Regions from separate parts of the Paenibacillus sp. YPG26 genome, predicted to be linked through region 2. Evidence: predicted binding sites of a transcription regulator. Region 2 holds the regulator's gene; the other holds the start of a gene.
What was found. The regulator Rex, encoded in region 2, represses fermentation and respiration genes when NADH is low (regulators of the CRP and FNR family bind a similar motif). The targets are predictions, from matches to a motif close to TTGTGAAATATTTCACAA.
Positions count from the first base shown of each region.

Region 1 (4,438 bases), 150 kb from region 2:
AATCAGCCATCTTCGCAAGGCGGTATCGGAGATATCTACAATACCAACCTTCCATCGCTTACACTCGGCTGCGGTTCGTATGGACGGAATTCTACTTCCTCGAACGTAACAGCGGTGAACTTAATCAACGTGAAAAGGGTGAATCGTCGTACCGTGAATATGCAATGGTTCAAAGTACCTTCCAAAGTCTATTTTGAAAAAGGCGCAACTCAGTATCTTGCCAAAATGCCTGATATCTCACGTGTATTGATTGTTACAGACCCAATGATGGTGAAGCTGGGTTATGTTGAAAGAGTGGAACACTACCTGCGTCAACGTGAGACCCCGGTTGCTGTTGAAGTATTCTCACAAGTTGAACCGGATCCATCGACTACTACGGTACAACGCGGTACAGAACTGATGAATCAATTCCAGCCTGACTGCATCATCGCCCTTGGTGGTGGATCCCCAATGGATGCTGCCAAAGGAATGTGGTTGTTCTACGAATATCCAGATACTGACTTTAACAACCTGAAGCAAAAATTCATGGATATCCGTAAACGGATCTACAAATACCCGCGTCTTGGCCAAAAAGCTCAGTTCGTAGCTATTCCAACAACATCGGGTACAGGTTCGGAAGTGACTTCATTCGCGGTTATCACTGATAAAGAGAATGGCAATACGAAATATCCATTGGCTGATTATGAGCTGACACCAGATGTTGCGATTATCGATCCAGAATTCGTATACAGCTTGCCTAAAGTGGCTGTAGCCGACACAGGTATGGACGTGCTTACCCATGCGATTGAAGCTTATGTATCTGTAATGGCTAGTGACTATACAGACGGTCTTGCGATCAAAGCTATCCAACTCGTATTCGAATGGCTGGAGAAATCGGCTCTGACTGGAGACAAATTGGCCCGTGAGAAAATGCATAACGCTTCGACTCTTGCCGGTATGGCGTTCGCAAATGCATTCCTCGGTATCAACCACAGCTTGGCCCACAAATGGGGAGGTCAGTACCACACTGCTCACGGCCGGACTAACGCGATCTTGATGCCGCACGTCATTCGCTATAATGCGAAGAAACCAACGAAGTTTGCTGCTTTCCCTAAATACACCAACTTCGTGGCTGATCAACGCTATGCGGAGATTGCGCGTATTCTGGGACTGCCAGCTCGTACAACTGAAGAAGGCGTGAAGAGCCTGATCAACGCCATTCGCGATTTGAACAAGAAGCTGGGAATCCCCGAATCGTTCCAGGAACTTGGATTCGATCCTAAAGACTTTGAGAGCAGAGTTGAATACCTGGCAGATCGTGCATTTGAAGACCAATGTACAACAGCTAACCCTAAGCTGCCGCTTGTGAAGGAATTAGCTGAAGTATACAGAGACGCTTTCTACGGCAGATTTGAATAAGGAAGCCTAAGTTAATAGCACGCTGAAAACGGAGTGACAAATATCACCGAAAGAGTGATATTTGTCACATCCTTTTTACGGCAGATCTCCTATGATAAGAGTATAAAGAGTCCCAGTTAGAAAGGGATAGGGGCAGAGAGGGAATCACAGAAAGCACTTTGTTGACACCTGTTGTGAAAATTATCACAATTTACGTATTGTACAAACTTAGTGATCTCGCATGTTCCTGCTGGCATCAAAATTAATGTGATGGAGGGAATTATCATGTCGGTTATCGAGAGAGAAGTGCAGCCGGTAAAACTGGTACAATCCGGATGGAGAAGCTTCAAGAAAGGGAAATGGCAAAAAGAAGTCAATGTTCGCAATTTCATTGATGATAACATTAACCCATACCATGGCCGGGAAGATTTCTTGCAAGGTGCCACACAGAATACGAAGGAATTGTGGGACATCGTCTCCGATTTGACCAAGAAGGAACGGGATAACGGCGGCGTTCTTGATGTAGACGTGAATACCCCATCTACTATCATTTCCCATCAACCAGGTTATTTGGATAAAGAAAAAGAACAAATTGTCGGCGTTCAGACAGACGCTCCGTTCAAACGTTCCATTCAGCCGTTCGGCGGGATCCGGATGATGATTGATGCGTGTGAGGCTTATGGTTTCAAAATGCCTGAAGAAGTTATTAATATATTCAATGGAATTCGGAAGACTCATAACCAAGGCGTATTCGATGCCTATACCTCCGAGATGAGAGCAGCGCGCAAAGCGGGGATCATTACAGGTCTACCAGATGCATACGGCCGTGGCCGTATTATTGGGGACTACCGCAGAGTCGCCCTGTATGGCGTGGATTTCCTTGTTATTCAGAAGAAATATGAACTAAATCAATTGGAGCTTGATGTGATTGACGAGGATGTTATCCGTCTACGCGAAGAGCTGTCTGAACAGATTCGTGCTCTAGGGGAGCTTAAAGCTCTGGCTGAAATGCATGGATTTGATATCTCCAAGCCTGCTAATAACGCGAAAGAGGCATTCCAATGGGTCTATTTCGGTTATCTGGCAGCAATTAAAGAACAGAATGGTGCCGCTATGTCCCTGGGCCGCGTGTCTTCCTTCCTTGATATCTACATTGAACGGGATCTAGCTGAAGGCACATTAACAGAAGAACAAGCTCAGGAATTGGTGGACCATTTCGTTATGAAGCTGCGTATTGTGAAATTCCTGCGTACGCCGGACTACAATGATCTATTCAGTGGCGACCCTACCTGGGTGACAGAGTCTATCGGGGGTATGGCGGATAATGGGCAGACAAGAGTAACTAAGAACAGCTTCCGGTTCCTGCATACGCTCTATAACCTGGGACCTGCTCCAGAGCCTAACCTGACTGTGCTGTGGTCTGATAAGCTGCCTGAAGGCTTCAAGAAATTCTGTGCCAAAGTATCCATTGAGACCAGCTCCATTCAATATGAAAATGACGACTTGATGCGTCCGATCTATGGTGACGATTATGGAATTGCCTGCTGTGTATCCGCTATGGAGATCGGTAAGCAAATGCAATTCTTCGGTGCCCGTGCGAACCTTGCCAAAGCATTGCTGTACGCAATTAATGGTGGTAAAGATGAGAAGTCCGGCGCTCAAGTGGGTCCAGAATATCCTGCAATTACAGCAGAAGTTCTTGATTATGCAGAAGTAATGAAACGGTTCAAGCCAATGATGGAATGGTTGGCTAAGCTCTACATGAATACGCTCAATGTTATTCACTATATGCACGATAAATACAGCTATGAGCGGATCGAAATGGCACTGCATGACCGGGATATTCTCCGGACTATGGCTTGCGGTATCGCAGGACTATCCGTCGCAGCAGACTCCCTTAGTGCCATTAAATACGCTAAAGTAAAGCCAGTTCGTAATGAGAATGGGATTGCGGTTGATTTTGAGATCGAGGGAGACTTCCCTTGCTACGGTAACAATGATGATCGCGTCGATCAAATTGCTGTTGAGCTGGTTGAGCTGTTCATGGGCATGATCCGCAAGCATAAGGCTTACCGGAACGCAATGCCGACACAGTCCGTGCTTACCATCACATCCAACGTGGTATACGGCAAGAAGACGGGAACTACACCGGATGGACGTAAAGCCGGGGAACCGTTCGCACCAGGGGCCAACCCGATGCATGGACGTGACAAGAAAGGCGCACTTGCTTCCTTAAGTTCTGTGGCCAAGCTACCATATGAGCACAGTCTGGACGGTATATCCAATACATTCTCCATTGTTCCTAAGGCTTTAGGCAAAGAAGCCGAGGTTCGCAAATCCAACCTCGTATCCATGATGGACGGTTATTTCGGCAGCGGGGCGCATCATCTTAATGTCAATGTCTTCGACCGTGAACAACTTATGGATGCGATGAATCACCCAGAGAACTACCCACAACTGACTATCCGGGTATCTGGATATGCGGTCAACTTCATTAAGCTGACTCGTGAACAACAGCTCGATGTGATTAACCGTACCTTCCACGGTACAATGTAAGGCGCAATGTCGAGATATAGTTAGATAATTATCAGCTGCAGCCTCTGCAGAAAGGAATGAGACAAATCATGCTTACAGGTCATATTCACTCACTAGAAACGTTCGGAACGGTAGATGGCCCGGGGATACGGTTCGTCCTCTTCATGCAAGGCTGTCTGCTGAAATGCAAATACTGCCATAACCCGGATACCTGGAACTTGGCTGGCGGCCAAGACATGCAGCTTGAAGAGGTGCTTGCCGAAATTGAGCCATATATCAATTACTATCGTTCTTCAGGTGGCGGATTAACCGTATCTGGGGGAGAAGCGACGCTGCAGGCTCATTTCGTAACCGAGCTGTTCCGCGAAGTGAAGCAGCGGTGGGGGCTTCATACAACTCTGGATACCAACGGTTACAATGAAGGGGATAAGATCAAGGATCTGCTTGATGTAACAGATCTTGTGCTGCTCGACTTGAAGCACATAGATAACGATAAGCATATCGAACTAACAGGGAAGCCCAATGA
Region 1 is NZ_CP084530.1:1,679,513-1,683,950, forward strand. It holds gene adhE (bifunctional acetaldehyde-CoA/alcohol dehydrogenase) at 1-1,398, shown strand, start outside; gene pflB (formate C-acetyltransferase) at 1,663-3,933, shown strand; gene pflA (pyruvate formate-lyase-activating protein) at 4,002-4,438, shown strand, end outside.
Region 1: a site for Rex is predicted at 1,570-1,587, ahead of pflB (formate C-acetyltransferase). Genes of this name have one in related genera too.

Region 2 (4,438 bases):
TACTGAAGATTGGATCGATATCAAGCCTCCGCGGAGTGATGATTTCGATAATCCTCTTGAGGATAAGTCTTTCGAACAGTTCATGGATGAGGTTCGTGCCAATTTGAAGGGCAAACTTCCCGGTTACGAGGAGCGGGAAGCTCAGAATATTATGCTTGGAGACGTCATGCAGGCCTTTGATGAGGAGAAGCACCTCCTGGTTGAAGCGGGCACCGGCACAGGGAAGTCACTCGGTTACCTGCTGCCTGCAATTTATCACAGCGTTAAGTCTGAAGAGAAGGTTATGGTAAGTACACATACTATTAACCTGCAAGAGCAGCTTCGCGAGAGGGATATTCCTCTGCTCACGGACGTGGTTCCTTTTCCATTTCGGGCAGCCATCTTCAAAGGACGGGGGCATTATTTGTGTCTGCGCAAATTTGAACATAAAATAAACAAGAGAGACTTCGCGACACCCAAGGAAGAGGTAATGATAGCCGCTCAGATGATCGTATGGCTGACCCAGACCGAGACGGGCGATGATGAAGAACTGAACCAGGGTAACCGGGGGGCTGATTTCTGGGAGACGGTTGCCAGCGAATCGGATTCATGCCTCGGCCGCTCATGCCCGTGGTTCCGCAAGTGCTTCTACCATAAAGCCAAACATGAGGCAGGTGTGGCTGATGTGGTAATCACGAATCACTCCAAGCTGTTCACAGATGTGAAAGCGGGGCATCAGCTGCTTCCAAGTTATGAACGTCTTGTAATTGATGAGGCGCACCATCTGGAAGAAGTAGCAGGCAAGCATTTAGGTATGAATATGAAGTACTTCACCGTCGTGCATACCTTGACCCGCCTCTACAAGGACAGCCGAACCGGGCAGCTCCCTAACCTGCGGGCCCAGCTTCAGACCAGTGGGTCTGAGAAAGCAAGTGAGTGGGTAAGCGTGATTGATAATCTGTACCCGGAGATTCTTGAGATCAAGGAGAGCTGGGATCGTCTCAGCGATCAATTGTTCGGACTTATGCCTGAGCGAAGCGATGCGGCTCCGGGAGATCCGGGACAGTTCGTGCTTCGTCTGCTTCCGCACAAGAAGCCTAAGAATTGGGATGCGCTTAGTGAAATCGAGAATCAGATCTATATGACCATGGGCACGGTAATCCGCAAGGGTGAACGTATGGTGAATGAGCTGAAGGATGATGACGACAACTACAGCTCCGAGAGCCTGGTGACGGATATCAGTGGACTTTTCAAGGATTTGGGAGCAGAGAGGGACAGTATTCGTTCATTTATGAAGCTTGACAATGAGGAGACCGTCTACTGGCTTGAGGGTAACGGTCATTACCGAAGCCGGTCTCTGCAGATTTTTGCGGTGCCTGTAGAGGTAAGCGAACAGCTTAAAGCCCTGTTTTTTGACAAAAAGAAAAGTGTCATCATGACTTCTGCCACCTTATCCGTAGATAAGTCGTTCCAGTACATGATCGAACAGCTGGGTCTAACGGAAGCTTCCGAGCAGGATAAGCTGCTCACTTCACTGCTTCCTTCCCCGTTCAAGTACAGGGAACAGGCTCTGCTTGTCATCCCCCGGGATTTCCCGAGTGTGAAGGGCAGTGTCGGGGACGATCATTTTGTGAACACACTTGTGCAGTCTCTCGCAGACTCGGCGGTGGCTACGGAGGGTCGGATGCTCGTACTGTTCACGTCATACCGGATGCTGAGACAGGTGTATGATCCGCTGAAGGAGGTTCTGTCCGCTCAGGGGATCACTGTCATTGGACAAGGGGTGGACAGCGGGAACCGGACCAAGCTAACCCGGAGATTTCAGGGCCAGCAGGCCTCTGTCCTGCTCGGTACAAGCAGCTTCTGGGAAGGCGTGGATATACCCGGTGAGGCTCTAACGAGTCTGGCTATCGTGCGTCTGCCGTTCCAACCCCCGAACCATCCACTGGTGGAAGCCAAGAGCGAAAGGCTGCAGCAGCAGAAGAAGAATCCTTTTATGAAGCTGTCTGTACCGCAAGCAGTAATCCGCTTCAAGCAGGGTTTTGGACGGCTTGTGCGTTCCTCTCAGGACCGCGGTATCGTAATTGTATATGATACGCGAATTCTGGAGTCCTACTACGGAAAGTATTTCCTGTATTCTCTGCCAGGCCCGAAGATGGAGCATATGCCCACCAATCAGATGGTGCCCCGGATTTCGGAATGGCTTCAGCACCGGTAATGACCGGACTCAATTGCATTAGGGGGAAAAGAAATGAAGTCGGAGAAAATTTCAGATGCGGTGGTGCGCAGATTGCCCGTATATCTGCGCTTTCTGAATGAGCTGAGTCACCGGGAAGTCTCAACCGTCTCCTCACAGGAGCTTGGGCAGAAGCTGGATCTCAATCCGGCTCAAATCCGCAAGGATCTTGCTTACTTTGGTGATTTCGGACGAAAAGGTATTGGCTACGATGTCGCCTATCTAATAGAGAAGATACGCCAGATTCTCAATCTGGACCAGCAGATTAATGTGGCTCTGGTTGGAGCAGGGAACCTGGGTCAGGCTCTGTCCAACTACAATACTTATCTGAAGGATAACATGAAGATCGTGGCCGTGTTCGATGCTTCAGAGCAGAAAGTCGGCCAGAAAATAAATTCTCTAACTGTGCAGCCGATAGAAGATCTGGTTGCTACCGTGAAGAAGCTGGGGATCCGGATTGGAATCATCACGGTCCCTGACTTTGAGGCGCAGCGCGTTGCAGATCAGCTTATCGAAGCCGGTATTGAAGCAATTCTTAACTTTGCGCCTACAATTTTGAAGGTGCCTGCACAAGTGCGGCTGCACGCTGCTGATTTTACAACCGATCTGCTCAGTCTGGCCTATTATTTGGGAGATGGAAAGGAAGCACTGACAAATGAGTCGTAAATGGTTAATCGAGAATGGAAGCTTTGCTGTGTTGGAAGAGGGACGTTCTGTTGTTAAGGGATATATGTTAATTGAGGACGATCTGATTACATATGTGGGAGAGGCCCGCCCGGAGATTGAAGAAGGAACAGATACGTTCGATGGTAGAGGCTTGCTGTTCGCACCAGGACTGATCAATACACATGGTCATGCTGCGATGTCCCTGCTTCGTGGTTATGGAGATGATATGCTGCTTCAGGCGTGGCTGCAGGAGAAAATGTGGCCGATGGAAGCGAAGTTCACTTCCCGTGATGTATATTGGGGAACAGCCCTGTCTGTGGTCGAGATGCTTAAAGGAGGAACAACAACCTTCCTGGACATGTATGATCATATGGATCAAGTGGCGAAGGTAGCTGACGAATCGGGTATCCGTGCTGTGTTGATGCGCGGTGCCATCGGGCTGTGCCCAGAGGACGTACAGCAGCAGAAGCTTGAGGAAGCAATACGGTTCGCTAAGGACTGGCATGGCAAAGCGGATGGCCGGATTACGACCATGATGTCTCCGCATTCCCCATACACTTGTCCGCCTGCGTTCATTGAGAAGTTCGTACAAGCTGCACATGATCTGGATCTGCCGCTCCATACCCACATGTCCGAGACAGCTGCTGAAGTGCAGCAGAATATCGAAGAGTATGGTCTTCGTCCAACGATGCATTTGGAGAAGCTTGGTTTCTTCTCCCGGCCTTCGATCATTGCCCATGGTGTGCATCTAACTGATGAAGAAATCGGGATTCTTGCCAACCATAAAGTTGCAGTCTCGCACAATCCAGGCAGTAATCTGAAGCTTGCAAGCGGAGTTGCCCGTGTTGTTGATCTACAGAAGGCAGGCGTGGTCGTATCCCTTGGTACAGATGGGGCTGCCAGCAATAACAATCTGGATATGTTCGAAGAGATCAGGTTGGCAGCCTTGATCCATAAAGGTGTATCCGGTGATCCTACAGCTGTACCGGCAGAAGAAGCGCTTAAGATGGGAACGGTCTACGGGGCAGAGTCGGTATACCTTCCGAATACCGGAAGGCTGGCTGAAGGCATGAAAGCAGATTTCATTGCCTTGAACACAGACCAGGCTCATTTTATTCCGCATACGGATTTTATATCACATATTGTATACTCAGCGGGTCCTAAAGATGTAGAGCATGTCTGGGTGAACGGGAATCAGGTAGTCAAGCATGGCAGCTGTCTAACCATTGATGAAGAGCGGGTGCGCAGAGAAGCTCAGGCTTGTTTCGAAGGATTGCTCTCCCGCTAAGCGGAGCACTTCTGAGTGAAGGGGAGTGATCGCATGAAGAGAAAAACAAAACGGATCCTGATATCCGTATTTACTGTCTTGCTGATCCTGTTCGGTATTCAGCGCTACTATGTGTATACCATGGAAGATTACTGGAATGAGAAGGACGCGGCGGTGATTGTAGCCAAGCAGCAGGCTAATCTGGCTTCGTTCACGCATGCCAGTAAATCTGTATGGGATACGGTATGCTGGGTTATTGAAGGGAAAAATGCAGCAGGAGAAGATATTGT
Region 2 is NZ_CP084530.1:1,827,803-1,832,240, forward strand. It holds gene dinG (ATP-dependent DNA helicase DinG) at 1-2,197, shown strand, start outside; gene LDO05_RS08630 (redox-sensing transcriptional repressor Rex) at 2,231-2,881, shown strand; gene LDO05_RS08635 (amidohydrolase) at 2,871-4,169, shown strand; gene LDO05_RS08640 (cell wall elongation regulator TseB-like domain-containing protein) at 4,203-4,438, shown strand, end outside.